One region of the Janthinobacterium sp. BHSEK genome, then DNA from elsewhere that is predicted to be linked to it. Evidence: riboswitches for the same ligand, from Rfam matches in the RefSeq annotation. Region 1 holds a riboswitch; the other holds the start of a gene.
What was found. A riboswitch is a leader RNA that binds a small molecule or an ion and turns the genes downstream of it on or off. The one in region 1 is predicted to bind FMN.

Region 1 (11,504 bases):
ATCGCTTGCAGGTGGCCGCGCGCCACGCGAAAGCGCAGCACCAGCTGGCGCAAGGTCAGGTGCTCGCGGCGGGCCAGCTCCAGCTGCTGTTGAAAACGCCCCTTGCCATTGTCGCCCGCCTCGTAGGGCAGGTCGGGCAGGGGGCCGTCGAGCGGATAGCCGGACAAGTCGAAGCCGCCAAATTCCAGGTTGCTGAAGTCGACCAGGTCCTGCAGCTCGCCGAACTGGTCCTGCGCCTGCTGATCCGACTCCGCCACCACGACGGACAGGCCCGGCGTGACTTTCAATTGATCTTCGGCGCGGCCATATTTCGCCATGCGCCCTTTCACGTCCGTGTAATACGCCTGCGCCACTGGCAGCGAGGTGGCGGAGCAGTACACCATCTCGGCCAGCCGCGCGGCAAATTCGCGGCCCGTCTCGGAATTGCCCGCCTGGACCAGCACGGGGTGGCCCTGCACGGGGCGGGGCAAGTCCAGCAAGCCTTGCGAGGCGAAATACTCGCCCTGGAAATCGAGCGCATGGCCGGCTGCCGGCTGGTAGAACCGGCCGCCGGCGCGGTCTGGCCGGTCGAAGGCGTCGTCGTCCCAGCTGTCCCACAGGGCCTTGGACAGGGCGACGAATTCATCGGCGCGCGCATAGCGCTGCGCGTGGCTGCGCGGCGCATCGATGCCGAAATTGCGCGCCGTATGCTCGGCGAACGAGGAAACGACGTTCCAGCCCGCGCGCCCGCCGCTCAGGTGGTCGAGCGAACTGAATTTGCGCGCCACGTGATACGGGTGCTCGTAATTCGTGTTGACGGTGGCGATCAGGCCGATGTGGCGGGTGACTGCGGCAATGGCCGACAGCAGGGTAAATGGCTCGAACGGCAGGCCGATGGCGGCGCGGCCCGTGTCGGGCATGACGTCGCCCGAGCGGCCGATGAAGTCGGCGATGAAAAAGCTGTCGAACCTGGCCGCCTCGGCCAGCCTGGCGGCGCGCAGCCACCAGGCCAGGTCGGGCCGTCCGCTGGCGCTGGCGGACGGATGGCGCCAGGCGGCCGGATGGTGGCCGTGGCGCTGCAAAAAAACGTTCAGGACGAGCTGGCGTGCTGGCATGGGGGAAGCTCCGTGGTGGGTTGGCAACATGATCTGCGTCAATGCTGATGCAAGCTTCGGGCCAGCATTGGACTGGCGTCCGCATATGCAAAATCCGGATAAGCTAGCGCGGCACCATTCGTTCACGCCTGGAGATGGCGCGCGGTATAGTCGCCCCATGGAACTCTTAGCCCACAATTTCAGCAGTGATTTCGCGCGCAGCGCCCACCTCGCCCGCGGCGCGGGCGCTGACGGCGACAGCGAGGCGCTGGTCGCCTTCCGCGACCCGCAGCAAATGAGCTTGCTGGTGCGCGCCACGGCCTTTGTTTTTGCCGATCCCCGTTCGCGCCAGCTGCACGAGCTGATCGAGCGCATCGCCCCCAGCGAGGCGACGGTGCTGATCACGGGCGAAACGGGGACGGGAAAAGAGCTGATTGCGCGCCACGTGCACGGCTTGAGCGGGCGCGCCGAGCAGACTTTCGTGGCGATCAACTGCGGCGCGTTTTCCGAAACCCTGGTCGAGAGCGAACTGTTTGGCTATGAAAAAGGCGCATTTACGGGCGCGCAGCAGGGCAAGCCTGGCTGGTTCGAGACGGCCAGCGGCGGCACCCTGTTCCTCGACGAGATCGGCGATTTGCCGCTGGCGATGCAGGTCAAGCTGCTGCGCGTGCTGCAGGAGCGCGAAGTGGTGCGCCTGGGCGCGCGGCGCGCCATCCCCATCGACGTGCGCCTGATCGCCGCCACCAACGTGGACCTGGCCGAAGCCGTGCGGGCCGGGCGCTTCCGCGAAGACCTGTATTACCGGCTGCAGGTGATCGGCCTGCCGCTGCGCCCCCTGCGTGAGCGCCCGGGCGACATCATGCCGCTGACGCGCCACTTCATGGCCATCTATGCGCAGCGCCTGCACCTGGGCGAGGTGGAACTGGACCTTGATGCGCAAGAGGCCTTGCTGGCCTATCCATGGCCGGGCAATATCCGCGAACTGGAAAACGTCATCCACCGCGCGCTGCTCGTGTGCCGCAGCGGCGTCGTGCGCGCCGAGGACCTGAGTTTGTCTGGCTGGCACCGCGCTCCGGCGCCCGCGTCCGCCCCTGTGCCCGTGCCGGACGCGTGGGCCGGCGGCGCCGACATCGCCTACGCGGCCCACGGCGCAGCGGGCCAGGACGATTTGCTGGCCGCCGAGCGCTTTGCCCGCGCCTGGCAAGCCTTGCTCGACTCGGGCGAGGCCGTGGAATTCGAAGCGATGCAGCAGGAACTGGTGCGCGCCGCGTGGGAGCGCAATGAACGCAACCAGGTGCGCACGGCGAAACACCTGAACCTGAGCCGCAACATCCTGCGCACCTTTTTGAAAAAGGCGGGCGCCATCGACTAATCGTGCATCTTCAATCCTGAAGCCGGACCCGCAGCAATGCGGCGCCGGCTTTTTTCATGGCTGCTGCGCGCGCAGCACATTGCTGCCGTGGGCGCAGCCGATTGCTGCGCAAGCAGCAGCTTCGGGCGTCGCTGGCTCTCCGGCGCCTGGCATGTTTTCTGCGAGGAGGGAAGGGCAGGCCGCCGCACCAATGTGCGGCGGTGTTTTCTTCGACCCACGACAGGAGTCCATGCATGACCATCGAATTCATCTGGCAATTGCCCACCAGCGGCGACGGCCGTTATGCGGCGCCCGGCATCACGCGCCGGGGCGAACGGGCCGCTGGCGTGCCCAGTCCCCTGCAGGCGGGCGTGAGCGACCCGCGCGGCGCGCGTCCGCCCTTCAATTACTTCGACTACCTGCACCAGATCGCCCGCGCGGCCGACCTTTCCGGCTTTGACGGCATCCAGATACGCCACGATACGCAGGGCGATGAAAGCTGGATCGTCGCCGGCTACCTGGCCCGCAGCACGCGCCACCTGAAGCTGATCGCCGAATTCGACGCGGCCTGGGGTTCGGCCGTGTACGCGGCAAAGAACGCCGTCAGCTTCCAGCGCTTCACGGGCGGGCGCTTCGCCTGGCAGATCGGGCACGGCGGCGATGCGGCCGCGCGCCGGCGCCAGGGCGATGCGGCGCCCGACGCCGATATTCTGCCCCGCATCGATGAATTCATCACGGTGGCGCGCGGCGTGCAAAGTACGTCGCCGTTCAGCTTCAAGGGCAGGTTCTTCGAAGTGCAGGATGGCGGCTTCAAGGGCCCGCTGGCGAACCACCCCGTCAATGGCATCTACCTGACGGGCGACTCGCCCGAGGCGCTGGCCCTGTCGGCGCGCCAGGCCGACGTGCACGTCTTCGATGCGGCGCCCGTGGCGGACTTGCAGCCTTCCATCGGCAGCCTGCAGACGCAGGCGCGCCAGCTGGGCCGTGCCGTGGCGGCGGGTTTGCGCATCGACGTGCTGGCCCGTGAAACGTTCGACGAAGCCTTGCGCGACGCGCGCCGTTACCGCAGCGGCGCCGGGCTGCCTGACGATGCGCCCTTCGATGACCGTGCCGCCGCCTTCTGGCCCGGATTTGCGCAAGCGCAAACGGGCGCCCACGGGGCCCTGGTGGGCAGTTATGCGCAGGTCAGCGCCGCGCTGCAAGCGTACGCGCAGGCGGGCGTGTCGAGCTTCGTGCTGGCGGCCATCCCCCATTTCGAGGAAGCCTACCGCATCGGCGAACACGTATTGCCAGCCTTGCGGGCATCGTTGACGGCATCCGCGCTGCAAGCGGCTTGAATCCACATTATTTGAAGGAGTACCCCTGATGGCAATCGATTTTTTCTGGCGCATCCCCACGCATGGCGAACCGAGTTCGCACCGCGCCCGCACGCCGTTTCGCGGCGACTGGTTCCCCGGCAATGACAACCTGCGCCAGGCCGGCCTCGGTGGCGGCGGCGCCGACGGTTTTACGTATATCGACTACCTGGCGGAAATCGCCCGCGCGGCCGAACTATCGGGCTTCCAGGGCGGCCTGATCCCGTCGTTTCCCATGACGGATGAACCATGGGCCATTTCCGCGCTGCTGGCGCGCGAAACGCGCACCTTCCGCTTCATGATCCCGTTCCAGCCCGGCTTTCTGAACCCCGTGGTGGCCGCGCGCATGACGGCCAGCCTGCAGCGGGCCACGGGCGGGCGCGCCCTGTACAACGTGATCACGGGCGGTGGCGGCCCGGCGCAGCTGTGGTGGGGCGATGCGGCCGGCCACGACGACCGCTACACGCGCACGACGGAATTTCTCGACGTGGTGCGCGGCGTGTGGCGCGGCGGGCCGTTTTCCTACCAGGGCAAGTTCTACCAGGTGGAAGACGCGGGCCTGGCCACGCCCCTGTCGGAGCAGGACTTCCCCGAGATTTACTTTTCCGGCTCGTCCGACGCGGCCCTCGGTTCCGCCTCGAAGCACGCCGATTACTACCTGACGTGGCTGGAACCGTTCGAGCAGCTGCGCGAAAAATTCGCCCGCGTGCATGAAAAGACGGCGCTGCTTGGGCGCAAGATCAAGTGCGCCGTGCGCGTCGACATCGTCGCCCGTGCCACGGAAGAAGAGGCGTGGGACGAGGTGCGCAAGGGTTTTGACGCCGTCGATGCCGCTACCCTGCGCCAGTTCCTCGGTGCCGATGGCGGCGATTCCGTGGGCGCGGCGCGCCAGCGCGGCAACCGCCCGGCCACCTTGAACAGCTACAAGGACTTGATCACGGCGCCGAACATCTGGTCCGGCTTCAACCTGCTGCGCGGCGGGCAGACGCAGGGCATCGTCGGCAGCTACCAGCAGGTGGCCGAACGCCTCGATGAACTGGTGCAGCTGGGCGCCGACGCCTTCATCCTGGCCAGCACGCCGCACCTGGAAGAAGCGTACCGCGTGGGCGAGGAAGTGCTGCCCCTCGTGCGCGGCCACACGGCCGCCTTGCTGCGCGCCGCTTAAGCGTCTCTCACCTGTTGCCGCGACAGCAGCGCCACCGCCTGCTGTCGCGCAGGCAGCACGCGGCACCGGCGCTGCTGCCAAATCAACAGCGCTATCATCACGATAGTCTTCCTTTGAAATCAAACACTTAAGTTCTGTTTTGCTGCGCTGCGGCAGCGGGCATGCGCCTTGCAATACTGGTCATCACCATCTCGCGTTTTGACTTTACTCAAGGATAATCACCCATGCGCCGTTCGACTGCTCCCGCCGACTCTTCCCCATTTCCTTTCCACCTGACGCCAGTGCGCCGCGCGCTGCGCTCGGCCTTCGCCATCGGCGGCCTGATGCTCGCCCCAGGTCTGGCCCATGCGGAAACGCCTGGCGCCGATGTCATTGCCGCGGCCGACGCGAATGGCGCCGGCGAGGGCGCCTCGCTGCAATCGGTGACGGTGACGGCGCAAAAGCGCGAGGAATCGGCACAGAAGGTGCCCAGCGCGATCACGGTGTTAGGCGGCAAGGAGCTGCTCGACACGGGTATCGGCCGCTCGGCCAGCGAAGTCCTCAATTACGTGCCGAACGCCTCGGCCGGCACGCAGCAGCACGGCCGCCCGCGCTGGTGGATACGCGGCGTGGGTGCGGGCCAGCAGCAGGTGGACTTTCCGAATCCCGTCGGCTTCTACCTCGATGACGTCTACATCAGCAATTCCAGCGCCACGGGCTTTCCCCTGTTCGACCTGGACCGGGTGGAAGTGCTGCGCGGCCCGCAAGGCACCCTATGGGGCAAGAACACGACGGGCGGCGCCATCAACGTGATCTCGCGCAAACCCTCGTTCAAATCCAGCGGCTACGCCAAGCTCGACTACGGCAGCTACGACACCACCGTGGCCGAAGGCGCCATCGGCGGCGCGCTGGTCGACGAGGTGCTGGCGGGGCGGCTGTCCTTCCATACGGAGCAGCAGGACAGGGGCCGCTTCCACAACCAGTTTACGGGCGAGCGCGATGGAAAGCTCAAGGACAGCGCCATCCGCGGCCAGCTCAAGGCCCTGATTGGGCGCGACCTGACGGCGAACCTGAACCTGCATTACCGCGATTACACGACCAAGGGCGCCACCACGACCGTGGCCAGCTACGGCGCCAATGGCGTGTACCGCAACGGCTACATCCCCAGCACCAATCCCGACGACGTCAGCACGAACGCGCCCGCCGACAGCGACGTGAAACAGGGCGGCGCCCAGCTGAACCTCGAATATGCGCTGGGCGAACTGACCCTCACTTCCATCACGGGCTATGAAAATTTCAGGAACGAAGCGACGGGCGACAGCGACAACACGCCGCTGGAAGTGGGCCGCAGCCGCTCGAAGGCCAGCAGCCGGCAAGTGTCGCAGGAGCTGCGCCTGACGTCGCCGCAGAACGGCGCCGTGAGCTGGGTGGCGGGTCTGTTCTACTTCAATGAAAAGATCGATGCCGATTCGGCCGGCGCGCGCCTGCCCAACGGCACGGTGCCGGCGCTGGCGGGCAGCACCCAGCCCGTTGGCTACAACCGCACCATCTACCAGCACAAGGCGCGCAGCGCGGCCATCTTCGGCAGCACGACCGTCAACTTCAGCGAGCAGCTGCTGTCCACGTTTGGCTTGCGCTGGACCACGGAAACCAAGGACCTCGACTTGCAGCGCGTGCAGGCCGCATCGAACACGGTGACGTTCGGCGACGCGGCCAGCTGGTGGAACACGGTCCGGGGCGGCAATTACACGGCCGCTTCGGTGGCCAACAATAACTTCACGTCGAATCCATCGACCACGTGGAACGCGCTGACGTATGACGTGACGCCCGAATACCGCTTCAGCCGCACCCTGCGCGGCTACCTGAAGTACGCGCACGGCATCAAGTCGGGCGGCTACAACACCAGCGCCACGGACGTGCGGGCATTGAACACGGTCAAGCCGGAAACCTTGAACTCGTTCGAGGCGGGCATCAAGTCGGAATGGCTGGACGGGCGCCTGAACTTCAACGCCAACGTTTTTCACTATGATTACAAGAACGTGCAGGTGAATATCACGGGCGTGTACAACGGCGACCCCACGCAAAGCGTCAATTACCTGCAGAACGTGCGCAAGGCCCACGTCAACGGTGCGGAATTCGAGATCGAGGCGCAGCCGACGGACAACCTGCACGTCAACGCCAACCTGGGCCTGCTGCGCACGGAATTCGACGATTTCGCCATCCAGAACAATGGCGGCGACCGCTCCGGCAACGAATTCGTGCGCTCGCCCCACGTGACGGCCCTGCTGGCGGCCGACTACCGCTACCCGCTGGGCAATGGCGCGCAGCTGGTCTTCAGCGGCGACGTGCGCTACACGTCGAAGCAGTACTACTATGTCGACCCGCAAAATGCCGCGCGCGACCTGCTGAACCAGGGCGGCTTCGCGCTGGCCAATGCGCGCCTGTCGTACGTGCTCCCGGGCGGCAAGCAGCGCATCACGGCGTATGCGAACAACCTGGCCGACAAGGTCTACCGCAACCACACGCTTACCAGCTTCGTGCCCGGCGCCGTCAACGGCGACACGCTGATCATCGGCCAGGGCCGCACGGTGGGCGCGTCGTACACGCTGCAGTTCTGACCGCGCAGGGCAGGGGCAGGGGCGATATGCTATAGTCGCCGGGCATGGCTGTCGCACCCGCTGCGCTGGCCATGCAACGTTCTCAGGGCGGGGTGCGATTCCCCACCGGCGGTAATGGCATGCGTGCCTAGCCCGCGAGCGCTTGCCGGCACGGTCTTCGGGCCATGACGGCAAGGTCAGCAGACCTGGTGTGATTCCGGGGCCGACGGTATAGTCCGGATAAAGAGAGAGCGGGATGGCATCATTGTGTCGACGCCGGCATCCGCCCGGCGCATGGACGGCCTCGCCGTCGGTGCGTCTGCGCGCGTGCCTGCATGCGCAGTTGGGCGTGGCTTTCATGCGCCCGTCATATCCCCTTCGATCCGATGCCCTGTTTTTATCATTCTTGAAAACAGGAGTCTTTTATATGTCACAAGCATCACACGCAACACCAGCCAAACGCATCGCCTTCATCCAGGCGGGCTGGCACCGCGACATCGTCGCGCAATGCAGGCTGTCGTTTATCGCGGAAATGGCCGCGCTGGGCTTCGCCGAGAGCGATATCGACGTCATCGACGTCGCCGGCGCCTTTGAAATCCCCCTGCATGCGCAAGTGCTGGCCAAAAGCGGCCGGTACGCGGCGATTGCCGCTTCCGCCCTGGTGGTGGACGGCGGCATCTACCGCCATGATTTCGTCGCCGATGCCGTCATTTCCGGCATGATGCAGGTACAACTGGCGACGGGTGTGCCCGTGCTGTCGGCCGTGCTGACCCCGCACCACTTCCATGCGGGCCACGAGCACCAGGCATTCTACTTCCAGCACTTCAAGGTCAAGGGCGTGGAACTGGCGACGGCCTGCGCCGCCACCATCCATTCGCTGCAGCGGCTGGCGCAACCGGCCAGCGCGCCGCAGGCGGCGCTGGCAGCCTAGCAGCCGGCCTGCCGTGAATCGATAGTGCCCGTGGGGCCAGCACATGTTGCCATGTGCTGGCCCCATTTCCTTATGCCGCCTGCCGCAGCAGCGCGTCGAGCCTGCGCTGCGCCTCTTCCAATGGCCGGCGGTCGATCCAGCTGTCGATATCGACGTCGCGGTCGAGAAAACCGTGCTGCAATTGAAAATCCTTCTGCTGGCGGAACAGCGCTACCTTGTCGTCGGACAGGTCGGGCGCCAGCGTCAGGTGAAAACCGTCGCGGTAGGCTTCGGCCACGGCGTCGGCGCCGGCCCGCGTCTCGCCCTGCAGGATGGCCAGCACATCTTCTTTGTGGCTGCGCGCCCAGTGCGCGGCGCGCAAGGTCTGCGTCAAAAAGCGCACGACCAGCTCGAAATGCTGTTCCAGCATGGATGCATGCACGGTGATCGGGCGCGGCGTGCCGTTGTTGACGCGGAAGCGCCGGTCGGGCAGGGCGTCGATGTCGATGCCCACTTCCAGCCCCGCCGCGCGCGCCGCCTCGGCCGCCGCCGCGCCTTTCACGTAGACGGCGTCGACTTCGCCGCGCAAGAGCGGCGCGATGCCTTGCCACAGGCCCGCGCCCAGATTGGCCGATGCCTGGGCGTCGCCCCCCACTTCCACCAGATGCACATCATCGAGCGTGAGGCCGGCCGACGCCAGCACGCCCTTGTAGCCGGCCAGGCTCATGCCGCGCGCGATGCTGCGCCCGCGCCGGTTCTCGCGCAAGTCCTCGGCGCGGAACACGGGCAGCGCCAGGCGCTTGCCCTGCAGCTGCGCGGCCGTGGCGATGCCGGAACCCGGGCGCACGAGGATGGCTTGCCATTCGTCGATCCAGGTCAGGCCGATCAGGCGCGTGGGCGCCCCTTGCGCGCGCGCGGGCAGGGCCAGCAGGTTGCCGCCTTCGCGCACGAGCGTGGACAGACCATGGTCGTAGTGGTGGCGCGCCAGCTCGCCGCCCACTTCCTGCAGCGTCTTCAAGGCGATGCCGTCGCGGGCGAATTCCTCGTCCAGCCAGCCAAGCTTGTAGGCCAGGCCCGTGGCCGTGGGCACGGGGCAGCGGGTGAACCAGACGGTATCGACGGCGGGGGCGGTTGCGGTAGTCATGGGATTCTTTCGTGGTGGGTGGAGCCTGGAAGCGTGCAGGAACCGTGCCCGCGCCGCTTGCTGGCTTGCCGACAGCCGCTGTGCACAACGCTGCTGCCGCGCCAGCAGCCGCTGTTGTGCAGGCAGCAGCGCTCCGCCATTTGTGCGGCCCCAGCGCTGGCACGCGTCTTGCGAAAGTAGACGGTAGACGAAACCCGGTCTCAACATCTTTACCGAATGGAGCATGACATGACGGACGTGGCACAAGCACAAGCACCAGAGCAAGTACAAACCCAGGAGTTGACGGCGGCCGAACTGGCCTTCGTGGAGCAGGTGCGTCGCGATGCGCAGACCGCCTTCGACGGCTTGCGCGAGACGGGCAGCCTGACGGCCAACGGCACGGTGGGCTTTGTCGAGCGCACGCCCGGCGGCGACAAGGTCGTGGTGGTCAACGACCCGGGCCCGTTCCGCCGCGGCCAGCCTCTGAAGGCGGCCGTGCTGGCGCTGGACGGCACGGTGCTGCTCGGCGACGCGAACAACGGCGGCGCACGCTATTTGAAGCTGTTCCGCGAGCGGCCCGAGGTCACGTCGATCTCGCACGTGCACTCGCCGTCCTTGGGCGCGTGGGCGCAGACGCACCGCACCCTGCCGATCCGCTACGTGCCCGTGCAGCGCTTCCAGCTGATCCGCGAAATCCCCATCTATATCGACCGCCGCCAGCCGGAAGTCGATTTCATCCTCGGCGAAATCGCCCGCAATACGCATGCCACGGCCATCCTGGAAGCGAATGGCGGCGCCACCGTGTGGGGCAAGCAGGGCTTGCTGAAGCTGGCCGAATTCATCCTGCTGCTGGAAGAGGGCGCAAAAATCCAGATCGCGGCCGAAGCGATCGGCGGTTCGCGCGACTTCGGCCCGGGCGTACTGCTGCAGCAATGGAAGATGAGCAAGCTGATCGACACGGCGCGCGCGCTGTCGCTCCTGCCTGCCACCGACCTGGTCAACACCTGACCAAACCTGCTGCGCGTCGCGCCTTGCGGCCTGTGATGCTCGCTGTGCATGTGCACAGCTGCGCTTCTCGGCCACAAATCGCTGCCGCTCGCGACGGTTTTGTCAGGTGTCGTTGTGTAAAAAATATTTAATTAAGAACAGGCCCCAGATGTCATTGAAATTCTTACGTTTGCGCTGGCGCAAAGTATTCGCTGCCGCCGTGGCGGCCAGCCTGCTGGCGCCAGCCATCGCGGCGGCCGCCGATCCGCTGCCGGCCGCCGTGCGCATCGCCGTCGTGGCGCGCACGGCACCGTCCGGCAAGACCGTGTTTGCCGGTTCTGCCGCCCAGGTGGCCGCGCAAGGCTGGCTGGCGGCCGAACTGGGCAAGCTGGGCGTGAAGCTGGAATGGGTGCCCGTCACCACCAATTCCGTGGCGACGCAAGTCAACGAGGCGTTTGCCAACCACTCGATCGACCTGGCCCAGTATGGCGACCTGCCATCGATCATCGCCAATGCCTCGGGCTTGCAGACGCGGCTGATTTTGCCTGGCGGCAGCTTCAGCAACACCTACCTGGTGGTGCCGAACGGCTCCACGGCGAAGTCGATCAAGGAGCTGAAGGGCAAGAAGATCGCCCTGCACCGGGGGCGGCCATGGGAATACCCGTTCGCGCGCCTGCTCGAAGCGAATGGCATGACCTTGCGCGACGTCAAGATCCTCAACCTGAACCCGCAGGCGGGCGCGGCGGCCGTGGCGACGGGCGGCGCGGATGCCTTCTTCACCCTCAGCGATGCTTTCCTGCTGGAAGATAAAAAGGTGGGCAAGATCATCTGGTCCAGCAAGGCGCCGCCGCAGGACTGGAAGATGCGCGCCGAACTGTGGGCCGACAGCGGCTTCCTGCAACGCTGGCCGCAACTGGCCCAGCTGGTGGTGACGGCGTATGTGCGCGAGCACCACCGGGCCGCC
Region 2 (11,504 bases), on a different contig from region 1:
GGATATTCGTCTGGAAGGCGATGCCGTCGATGACGGCGATGATGTCGCCGATCTTTTTCGACGAGGCATTGATGGCGCCCATGGTGTCGACCACCTGGCTCACCACGCCGCCCGCCTGGCTCGCCACTTGCGAGGCAGAAATGGCCAGCTGGTTGGCCTGGCGCGCATTGTCCGCATTCTGGCGCACGGTCGAGGTCATTTCTTCCATGGTCGAGGCCGTTTCTTCCAGGGATCCCGCCTGCTGCTCCGTGCGCGCCGACAGGTCGTGGTTGCCGGAAGCGATCTCGCCCGATGCCGTGGAAATCGATTCCGCATCGCTGCGCACCTGGCTCACCAGGTGCGCCAGGTTGTCGCGCATGGCCTTGATCGCCATCAACAGGCTCGATGTGTCGCCGGGACGCGTGTCGATCTGCGTGGTCAGATCGCCCTGGGCGATTTGCGCCACGATGGCGACAGCATAGTCGGGCTCGCCACCGAGCTGGGCCAGGATGCGGCGCAGCATCAGGGCCGCCAGGGCGCCCACCACCACCATCAGCGCGCCGCCAATGGCCAGCAGCGCACCCGCCTGGGCCCAGAACTTGTGGTTGATGTCATCGATATACGTGCCCGTGCCGATCAGCCAGTCCCACGGCGCAAATTTCACCACGGCATACATCTTCGCCACCGGGTCCTTCACGCCCGGACGCGTGCCGTCCGCCAGCACCAGGCCGATGCGGCTGTTGGCCAGCGCGGCGCGGTAGCGGTCGCCCGACTGCTTCATGTTCTTTTGCGGCGTGCCGATGCGCGAAGCATTCGGATGCACGTACAGCAAGTCCGTGCTGAAATCGCGCACGAAGTAATACATCTCATCCTTGACGAAGCTGCCGATGGCCAGCTTGGCCTGCTGCTGGGCCTGCTCCCGCGTGAGCTTGCCCGACTGTTCCAGCGCATACGCCTTTTCCACCGACGCGTTGGCCAGCTCGACCAGCACCGTCAATTGCTCGACGCGCTCGGCCATCATGGTCTGGCGCAAGGAATACAGGGAAAAGGAAGCGATGAGGACGATGCCAAGCAAGGTGCTGAAACACAATAAAAGAATGCGCGAACGGAGAGTCATGGGTGCCTGGATAAAGAAAATGTGGAATTATAAACAATTTCCCAATGGAAATCTTTTCAGAAAAGCAAAGCGGGCGGCGCTACCGGGCTGATGCCCGGCAGGCACCGCCCGCTTTGTTGCTACTCGCTGTTACTGACGCGTCACGCCAGCGCTTCCTTGGCCGCCTCTTCGGGCGTCAAACCATCATAGAACTGGTCGGTAAACCACTCGACCTGCTCTTCGATATGGTCCTGCGCCTGCGCCACGGTGGCACCGCCGGCCACGAGGAAGCCTTCGACCTCGATACACCAGTTGATCAATTCCAGGGTTTCCGGATCGAGTTCTTCTTTCTTCGCCATCGTATTTCCTTGCTTGTTAAATTGCGATCAGATCAATTAACAGCAGTTTAACAGCTTCGGCACGCTAGCGTCCCGGCAAGCCCGGCATATAAATTACTTGGCCGCGACGTTTTTACGTTCCGGATACAGCACCACCTGCACATAATTGTGCATGTCCAGGTAGCGCTGCGCGGCCAGCTTGACGGCTTGCGGCGTGATGGCGCGCACGCGCTGCTCGTAACGCAGGATGTGCGCGGGATCGCGCCCCTGCGTCACCGAACCCATCAGCTGGCTCATCCAGTAGCGGTTTTCGCGCAGCGATTTTTGCTGGCGCGTGATCCAGTTCAGCTTGACCTTTTCCAGGTCGGCCACGGACGGCCCGTCCGCCTTCATCTTGTTGATTTCGGCAAAGGCCGCGGCGATCACCTTGTCCACGTTTTCCGGTCCCGTCGGCAAATTCAAGGCCACCGAGTAATGGCCGTACGGATGCTGGCCCATCGAGGTTTCAAAGCCGCCGCCATAGATCATGCTCATCTTTTCGCGCAGCACTTCGATGACTTTCAGGTTCAGCACCTCGCCCAGCGCCTGCAGGGTCAGTTTCTGCTCGTCCGAATACGCCGCGTCGCCATTGAAGGTGATGGAAATCGTGCTTTTGGGCTCGCTGCCCATGTAGATATCCTTCTTGACGACCCCGGTCACCGGGCGCATGCCCACGTCGCGGTAGGCGTGCGCCACCTCGCCCACGGGCAAGGTGCCCAGGTAGCTGGCGATCAGCGGCTTGATCTTGTCGAGCTCGAAGCTGCCCGCAAAGATGAAGGTCATGTCGCGCGCGCTGGAAAAACGCTGGCGGAAGATGTCCAATGAACGGTCCAGGCCCACCTTGTCGAAGTCGGCCGCGCGCGGCACGCCATCGACACGCGGGTTGTCGCCATACATGGCGTGCTGGATGGCATCGTAAAACACGGCTTCCGGCTGCGCCATGCTGTTTTTCGCCAGGTCCTGCTGCTTGCCGATGAAGGACTGGTACAGGCCCGCATCCTTGCGCACGTCATGGAAATACAAATACACGAGCTGCAGCATGGCTTCCACGTCGGCGCTGCTGGCCGAGCCGCCAAAACCTTCGCTCAGCTCGCCCAGCGAAGCGCCCACGTTGACCGTCTTGCCGGCCAGCACTTTCTGCAAGTCCAGCGGTGCCAGGTCTTTCAGGCCCATGCTGCCGACCACGGCGCTGGCATAGCGGGCGTTATAGATGTCGGCGTCGCCGAACAGCGACTGGCCGCCGAAGCGCGTCGAGCCCATCAGCACTTGGTCGTTCTTGAAATCCGTCGGTTTCAGCAGCACGCGCACGCCATTGCCCAGGATCAATTCCGTCACGCCGATGGCGCTGTTCAACTTTTCCGAGACGATGCTGCCGCCGGCCGGCGGACCGTCCATCAGCTTGCTGGCAAGCACTTTCTCCGTGCGCGGCTCGACGGTTTGCCGCTCCGCTTGCGCCACGGCGTCGAGCAATTGCTGCTGCGTCGGCACAGTCGAGGCCGCATCGCCCGCTGTCGGTTCGGCGCCCATGAAGACCACCAGCTTCTTTTGCTGGTCGGGAATCACCTTGGCCACCGTCTCGTTGATTTCCTGCAAGGTCACCTGCGGCAAGAGTTCCTGCGCGTACAGCAATTCGTTGGCGATGCCGGGAATGGCTTCCTGTTCCAGGAAGTTGCGCGAATACTCGGCCACGAAACCGGCCGAATCGGACTTGTCGCGCTCGCTGTACGCGCGCTCGTAATTGCGCAGCATGTCCTTGCGCGCGCGGTCCAGCTCATCCTGGCTGAAGCCGAAGCGGCGCGCCCGTTCATCTTCCTGCACCAGCGCATCGACGGCCGGCTGCACGCCGCCCTTGCCCAGCAAGGCATACGCGCTGAACGATTCATAGCCGCGCACCAGCTTGCCCATGCTGCTGCCGCCCTGGATGAAGGGCGGGTTCGCCTGCTGCGTCAATTCCTGCATGCGCGCGCTGAGCATCTGGCCATACAGGTTTTCGATCATCTGGCGGCGGTAGTCGGCGATGGTGACGGGTTCCTGCGCGGCGCGGATGGGGTAGCGGATGAAGACGCTGTCGTCCGGCGCTTCCTTGTCCGTGATCACCAGCGCTTCCGTTTGCGAACGCTGCGGCACTTCCGCATACAGGCGCGGACGCGGTTTCGCGGGGTTTTTCAGCTTGCCGAAATGCTGCCGGATCAGCTTTTCAGCCTGTTTCGGCTCCACGTCGCCCACCACCATCACGGCCATCAGATCGGGACGGTACCAATCCTTGTAAAAACGCTTGATGGCTTCCGGCTTGAACGTCTTTAACACGGATTCCTTGCCGATCGGCATGCGTTCCGCATAGCGCGAACCGTTCAGCAGTTTCGGATACAAGACCTTGTTCATGCGGTCGCTGGCGCCCTTGCCCAGGCGCGCCTCTTCCAGCACGATGCCGCGCTCGCTGTTAATGTCGGCCGGATTGAATTTCAAGCCATGCGCCCAGTCTTCCAGCACGAGAAACCCCTTTTCCAGGTTTTCCTTCCTGTTCGTGGGAATCGGCAGCACGTAGACGGTTTCATCGAAGCTCGTGTAAGCGTTCAGGTCGGCGCCGAACTTCACGCCGATCGATTGCAAATAGGAAATCAGTTCATTGCGCTTGAAATGCGTGGAGCCATTGAAGGACATGTGCTCCGTGAAATGCGCCAGGCCTTGCTGGTCGTCGTCTTCCAGGATGGAGCCGGCTTTCACCACCAGGCGCAACTCCACTTTCTGCGCGGGACGGGCATTTTTCTTGATGTAATAGGTCAAGCCGTTCGGCAGTTTTCCGACGGTAACTTCTGGTGCCAGCGGCAGGGGATCGGTCAAACGGATTTCCGCCTGGGCCATGCAGGCGCACGCCAGCAAGACGGCGCCCGAGATCAGGCGTAATTTACTCAGCTTCATGTATTCTCAACGGTAAGATTCAGTAGTCATACCTTACACTGAAATCGTCTTTCCGCCATTAAAAACAGCTTAGGGTAAACCATTTTTCCCAGGGAACTTTGCCGAATAGCAAACTCAACAGTGTCCTGCCACATTTTTTCATCTGTGCTAAAGTATTGCCGCCGGTCATGTGGACCGGCACAACAATACGTCTTCGGGGCGGGGTGCGATTCCCCACCGGCGGTAAGACCGGCAACGGTCAAGCCCGCGAGCGCTTTCCAGGCACCGCTTGGAGAGGTCAGCAGATCCGGTGTGACTCCGGGGCCGACGGTATAGTCCGGATGAAAGAAGATGTGCAGTAAACGCGATGTCCGATCGACCTGTCGATGCGGCCGGCTGCGTCTATTCGCTTGCCCTGCAGCGTTTTTCGCCTATGCGAGGAGCGTTTCACCATGTTAGTCAACAGCTATACCCTGCTTTCCAACGACCTGGAAGGTCGCATCCAGTCCGCCCTGGCCGCCATGCGCGCCGGCATTCCCGTCATCCTGCTCGACGATTTCGACCGTGAAAACGAAGCCGACCTGATCCTGTCTGCCGAGAAACTCACGCACGAAACCATGGCTTTGCTGATCCGCGAATGCAGCGGCATCGTCTGCCTGTGCCTGCCCACGGACGTCGTCAGCGCGCTGGAATTGCCGCCCATGTCGTCCGACAACGGCAGCCGCTACGGCACGCCGTTCACCGTCTCCATCGAGGCGCGCGACGGCGTCACGACGGGCGTGTCGGCCGCCGACCGGGTCACCACCATCCGCGCCGCCATCGCACCGAACGCCAAGCCCGCCGACCTGGTGCGCCCCGGCCACGTCTTCCCCCTGCGCGCCGCGCCCGGCGGCGTGCTCGAGCGCCGTGGCCACACGGAAGGCTCCGTCGACCTGTCGCGCATGGCGGGCCTGAACCCGGCCGCCGTGCTGTGCGAGCTGATGAACCCGGACGGCACCATGATGCGCGGCGACGATATCGAACGCTTCGCCGAACTGCACGGCATGCCGATCCTGACCATCGAAGAACTGGTGGAATGGCGCAGCACGCACGAACAGTAAGCCTGCTTCAGGCGGCGGCCACGGCCTTCGGCAGATGCACGTGGCGGTACACGAGGCCCGCCGCCAGGCCATACGCGGCGGCGATCGTCGCGTAGGCCAGCGGCAGGCGCAGCGACCAGTCGGGCAGCATGTGCAGGATGCTGCCGATCAGCGCCACGCCCACCAGCGCGCCGATCTGGCGGTTGGCATTCAGGGCCGCCGCCGCGCTGTTCGCATGCCGCTTGCCGGCCACCCGCATCACGGTGGCCGTCATGGCGGGAATGGCGATGCCGATGGCCACGTTCATGACGGCCGTGCCCAGCGCCAGCCAGCCATACGGCGTGCCCGGACGCAAGCCCATCAGCAGCAGGGCCATCGCGGCCCCCACCAGCAAGCCGGCCAGCATGGGCCAGCGCGTGCCATGACGGGCCGCGATACTTCCCGCCATGAAGTTCCCCACCGTATAGGCCGCCATCATGGGCAGCAGGCGCAAGCCCGACTGCAGGGCATCGGCGCCGCCCGACTGCTGCAGGAACAGGCTCAATAAGAACAGCTGGCCGAACACGCAGAAATTGATCAGAAAACCCACGCCATTGGCCGCGCCGAAGCTGCTGCTGTGAAACAGTTCACGCGGCAACAGCGGATGGCTGCCGCTGCGCTCGCGCCGCAGCAACTGCCCGGCCGACAACAGCGTCAACGCCCCCGCCGCCAGCACGCCGGGCGACAGCCAGCCCAGCACGGGCCCTTCGATCAGCACGAAACTGAGGCCCGCCAGCGCCGCCACGCCCAGCGCATGGCTGAACAGAGACAGATCGCGCGGCTGGCGCGCCGGCGCGGCCAGCAGCAGCTGCGCCATGACGATGGCCAGCAGGCCCAGCGGCACGTTGACCCAGAACACGCTGCGCCAGCCGAACTGGTGCACGAGGATGCCGCCGATCAAGGGGCCGGACGCACCGGCCACGCCCACCAGCGCCGACCAGGCGCCCAGCATGCGCGTGCGTTCGCGCTCGTCGTCAAAGCTGTGCGTGAGCAGGCTGAGCGAACTGGGCATGAACAGGGCCGCGCCCGCGCCCTGCAGCAGGCGCGCCGCCGTCAGGAAATGCCCGTCGGGCGCGGCGCCGCACAGGATCGAGCCGAGGATGAAGACGCCGAGGCCGCCCTGGTACACGGCTTTCGGCCCGTAGCGGTCGGCCAGCGCGCCGCCGGCCAGCAGCAGCGCGGCGAACGTCAAGGTGTAGCCGTCGACCACCCAGACCAGGCCCGTCAGCGGGATATGCAAGTCCAGCGCGATATCGGACAGCGCCACGTTGACGGCCGTGACGTCGAGCATGGCCATGACGAAGCCGAAGGCCAGGGTCAACAGGAGCGGTGTGGGGGCAGTCATGGTACTCCTTGCAGTAACAGGGGGCAGCCATTATGCGAGCGTTGCACGATGCAGTAAACAGGCATAAACTCGGCACACTGATGCAAAAATGCATTACCATACGCAATAGGAGAAGCAGCTTGGATTGGGATAACGCGCGCATCTTTCTGGCCATCGGCCGGGCCGGCACCCTGCGCGGCGCGGCCGCCCTGCTGTGCATCGACCAGGCCACCTGCGGGCGCCGCCTGGCCGCGCTGGAAACGTCGCTGGGCGCCACCCTGTTCCTGCGCACGCCGTCGGGCTATGTGCCCACGCCGGCCGGCGAGCTGGCGCTGACGGCCGCCGAGGCGATGGAACGGGCGGCCGACAAGCTGCAGCGCGAGATGCAGGGCGTCGACACCCGTTTAAGCGGCCTGGTGCGCGTGGCCACCACCGACACCATGGCCAGCCATTTCGTCATCCGCGCCATGCAGCGGCTGCACGCGGCGCATCCGGACATCCGCATCGTGCTCAACGTGGCGCCCGCGCTGGCCAGCCTGACGCGGCGCGAAGCGGACCTGGCCGTACGCGGCGTGCGTCCCACCGACCCGGACCTCATTTCGCGCCACCTGGTCAAGCGCAGCCTGGGCCTGTACGCATCGAAGACCTATCTGGCCGCACGGGGCGAACCCGTGCGCGGCACGGCGCTGGCCGGCCACGACATCGTCATCTACCACCATTCCGTGACGCCGCGGCACGCGGAGAAAATCGCGGGAGAGCCCGTCGCCAACGCCAGGGTCGCCATGGAAGTCAATTCGGCGGCCATGCTGCAGGAAGCCACGCGCGCGGGCCTGGGCGTGGCCGAGCTGGCCACTCACCTGGGCGACATCGACCCGCAGCTCGTGCGCATCTGGCCCGAACGGGCGGAAAGCTACGACGTGTGGCTGGTCATGCACGCCGACCTGAACCGCTCGGCCCGCGTGCGCGCGGCGGCCGACGCGATTATCCACAGCGTCGCCAGCGTGGCCGGCCAGTAGCCAGGCTGCCGGGCACGGCCGCACGGCAGGACAATCGCTTGTATCGAACGCATCCAATGTTAAGATGCCATGATGACCCTCTCCGTCTCCCTCATCATCAGCCTGCGCCGCCTGCACCGGGCCACCATGGCCTGGCTGGTCAGCTGGTGGCGCATGCTGCATTTCGCCATCCTCGTGTTTTCGCTGGCCCTGTCGCCGTCGAGCTATAACCGCGACAACCGTCCCATCCTCGCGCACCGCCTCGTGACGAACACGGCGCCCAACCTCGTGTGGTTCAGCGTGGCCTGCGCGCTCGTCAGCCTGGTGCTGATCCGCATCGTCGTCGTCAGCGCGCAAAGCTACGGCCTGTCGCGCTATGCGCTGGAAATGGTGGTGCGCGTGCTGGTGCTGGAACTGATACCGCTGACGGCCGCCCTGTTCGTGGCGCTGCGCCTGACCCTACCCGACGGCATTGCATTTGCGCAAATGCGCTCTTCCGGCATGCTTGACACCATGCAGCGCCAGGGCGTCGACCTGCTGCGCCGCGAATACTTTCCACGCGTCATGTCCGGCATCTTCGCCGTGTGGATGCTGGCCATCGTCAGCTGCGTCACCTCGCTGATCCTCGCCTACCTCACCATCTACGGTTTCACGCCATGGGCGCTGCAAGGCTACACGCGGGTGGTGGGACAGATCTTCAATCCGGCCGTGGCCCTGATCCTGATGCTCAAGGTGATCTTCTTCAGCTTTGCCGTGGCCCTGATCCCGCTGGCCTCCTCGTACTATCCGGAAGACCCGCACGGCCGCCGCAACCGCCTGTGGGCCGCGCACGGCCTGTCCGAAATGCTGCGCCTGTTTTCCGTCATCCTGCTGATCGAAGTGGCTTCGCTGATGGGCAATTACTACTGATGCCCGCCACTCGCCAGCGATTCCGATTTCCCCCATACCAGAGCCAGAAGCCATGAGCCAACCGCAAAATCCCGACCAGGTCGACGTCACGGCGCCAGCCGGTCTCACGCAAGATTCCGTCCTGCCCGCCCCGCCGCCCGTGCGCCACGCCGAACTGAAGGCGGCCATCCTGCTCATCTTCATGTTCGTGCTGGTGGTCGGCTCCGTCGTCTACCTGATGTATGCACGCGGCGCCTTCGAAGCCACGCAAACCCTGGTGCTGACGGCCGACGATTCGGACGGCGTGGGCGTGGGCGCCGACCTGACCTTTTCCGGCTTTCCCATCGGCCGCGTGCAGCGCATCGAACTGGCGCCGGACGGGCGCGCGCGCGTCATCGTCGACGTGCCGCGCAAGGATGCGCACTGGCTGCGCAGCAGCTCCATCTTCACCCTGGAGCGGGGCATCGTGGGCGGCGCCAAGCTGCGCGCCTACAGCGGCATCCTGACGGACCCGCCGCTGCCCGACGACGCCACGCGCGACTTGCTGGTGGGCGACATGGCGGCGGAAATCCCCCGCCTGCTGGCCGCCGCCAAGGATTTGCTCAACAACGTGGCCAGCCTGACGGGCAGCGATTCCGCCCTCGACGGCACCTTGCGCAACGTGCAGGCCGTGACGGGCAAGCTGAGCGGCCCTGGCGGCGCCATGGGCTTGCTGACGGGCGACGACAAGCAGTCGCGCCTGCTGGTCGAGCGGGCCAACGCCCTGCTGGTTACGGCCGACCAGCTGGCGCGCCGCACGGATGGCCTGGTGGCCAATGCCGACACGCGCGTCTTCGGCGACAAGGGCGTCATGACGGATGCGCAGGCAACCATCGTGCAGCTGAACGCCCTGCTGGCCGACACGCGCGCCAGCCTGAAAAAAGTCGACGCCGTGCTGGTCGAGGCGCAAGCCGTGGGCGCCAACGCCAGGGCGGCGACCGCCGATCTGGGTCCGCTGCGCGCGGACGTGGAAAGCAATCTGCGCAAGGTCGAGCAGCTGGTCAATGACATCAACCGCAAATGGCCGTTCAAGCGCAATCCGGAGATCAAACTGCCATGAAAATGTCCCGCCCCGCCCTCGCCGCCCTGCTGTCCACCTTGCTCGCCGCCTGCTCCAGCGGCCCGCCCGTGCCCGACTGGAAGATGAATGCGCAAAGTTCCATCGAACGCTTCCAGGCCGCCTATCTGAATGGCAACGCCCTGGTCGAGCAGACGGAATTCCGCCGCGCCCGCAGCCAGGTGGCCGGCACGGGCAAGCTCGAACTGGTGGCGCGCATCGAACTGCTGCGCTGCGCCGCCCGCGTGGCCAGCCTGGCCTTCGAGGACTGCGCCGGCTTCGATGCCCTGCAAGCGGACGCGAACGACGCCGACCGCGCGTATGCGGCCTATTTGGCCGGCAAGGCGCAAGGGTCCGACGCCGCCCTGCTGCCGCAAGCGCAGCGCGCGGCCGCCGGCGCCGCATCCGACACGGCCGCCGCCAGCGCCGTGGCGGCCATCGATGACCCGCTGTCGCGGCTGGTGGCGGCCGGCGTGCTGCTGCGCTCGGGCCGCGCCACGCCGGCGCTGCTCGACACGGCCGTGGCCACCGCCTCGGACCAGGGCTGGCGCCGCCCGCTGCTGGCCTGGCTGGGCGTGCAGCGCCTGCGCGCCGAACAGGCGGGCGACACGCAAGCGGCGCAGCGCATCGCGCGGCGCATGGCCATCGTCGAACAGCCGCCGGCCCCTTGAGCGTGTGCCCATGGACGGCCCAAGGCAGGCAGAATCAGGCATAATTCAGCCAGGATGACAGCTATGCCGTGCAGGCAGCGAGGTGTGACGATGCAGTTCGAGGATTTCGACCTTTCCACCCCCGATACCGGCCGGCATGCCGGGGCAGCGCCTGATGCGGACGCGTCGGCGGCCACGGCCGTGCGCCTGCAATACCTGCTCGACAATACGCCTTCCATCATCTATTGCACCGTGCCCAGCGGCGACTTCAAGATGACCTTTGTCAGCAACAATGCCCTCAATGTGCTGGGCTACCAGCCCGAGGAGATGGTGGCCGACCCGAATTTCTGGTTCGATCACATCCACCCCGACGATGCCCCCGGCATCTTTTCCAGCCTGGCACAGATCTTCGTCGAAGGCGCGCGCGCCTATGAATACCGTTTCCGCGTGCGCGACGGCAGCTATCTGTGGATGCACGACAGCCTGCGCCTGGTGCGCGACGAGCACGGCGTACCGTTCGAGGTCATCGGTTCGCTGACGGATATCACGGAACGCAAGGGCATGGAAGCGATGCTGCAGGCGCGCGGCGAGGAGCAGCAACTACTGATCAGCAAGTTGCAGGAAGCGCACGACCAGCTGCTGCAATCGGAAAAGATGGCGTCCATCGGCCAGCTGGCGGCCGGCATCGCGCATGAAATCAACAACCCGATCGGTTTCGTCAACTCCAACATGAGTTCGCTACAAGCCTATGTCGGCACCCTGTTCGACGTGATCGCCCAGTATGAAGCGGCGATGCGCGAGCCGCTCGACGGCCCGGCCCTGGCCGCGCGCGTGGCCCAGGTGCGCGGCCAGGCCGATCTGGCCTTCCTGCAGGACGACATCGGCGACCTGGTGCGCGAATCGATGGATGGCTTGAAACGCGTGCGCGACATCGTGCAGGCGCTGAAGGATTTCTCCCACGTGGGCGAGACGGACTGGCAAGTGGCCAGCCTGCATGCGGGCCTGGACAGCACCCTGAATATCGTCGCCAACGAACTGAAATACAAGGCGCGCATCGAGAAGCACTATGGCGAGCTGCCGCCG

Region 2: it holds a riboswitch for FMN, as region 1 does, so the genes downstream of both, ribB (3,4-dihydroxy-2-butanone-4-phosphate synthase) here and AC0V2Y_RS20355 (6,7-dimethyl-8-ribityllumazine synthase) in region 1, are expected to answer to the same signal.

The regions. Positions count from the first base shown of each region.
Region 1 covers NZ_JBWBYV010000059.1:79,040-90,543, reverse strand. Annotated here, with positions in the region: gene AC0V2Y_RS20380 (LLM class flavin-dependent oxidoreductase) at 1-1,094, opposite strand, end outside; gene AC0V2Y_RS20375 (sigma-54 interaction domain-containing protein) at 1,252-2,445, shown strand; gene AC0V2Y_RS20370 (LLM class flavin-dependent oxidoreductase) at 2,679-3,761, shown strand; gene AC0V2Y_RS20365 (LLM class flavin-dependent oxidoreductase) at 3,790-4,944, shown strand; gene AC0V2Y_RS20360 (TonB-dependent receptor) at 5,169-7,541, shown strand; FMN riboswitch at 7,616-7,777, shown strand; gene AC0V2Y_RS20355 (6,7-dimethyl-8-ribityllumazine synthase) at 7,948-8,451, shown strand; gene AC0V2Y_RS20350 (ABC transporter substrate-binding protein) at 8,522-9,574, opposite strand; gene AC0V2Y_RS20345 (class II aldolase/adducin family protein) at 9,803-10,561, shown strand; gene AC0V2Y_RS20340 (PhnD/SsuA/transferrin family substrate-binding protein) at 10,710-11,504, shown strand, end outside.
Region 2 covers NZ_JBWBYV010000030.1:82,400-93,903, reverse strand. Annotated here, with positions in the region: gene AC0V2Y_RS11950 (methyl-accepting chemotaxis protein) at 1-1,096, opposite strand, end outside; gene AC0V2Y_RS11945 (hypothetical protein) at 1,237-1,434, opposite strand; gene AC0V2Y_RS11940 (M16 family metallopeptidase) at 1,528-4,371, opposite strand; FMN riboswitch at 4,557-4,707, shown strand; gene ribB (3,4-dihydroxy-2-butanone-4-phosphate synthase) at 4,803-5,450, shown strand; gene AC0V2Y_RS11930 (MFS transporter) at 5,458-6,813, opposite strand; gene AC0V2Y_RS11925 (LysR family transcriptional regulator) at 6,933-7,808, shown strand; gene AC0V2Y_RS11920 (MlaE family ABC transporter permease) at 7,881-8,696, shown strand; gene AC0V2Y_RS11915 (MlaD family protein) at 8,749-9,774, shown strand; gene AC0V2Y_RS11910 (hypothetical protein) at 9,771-10,442, shown strand; gene AC0V2Y_RS11905 (ATP-binding protein) at 10,533-11,504, shown strand, end outside.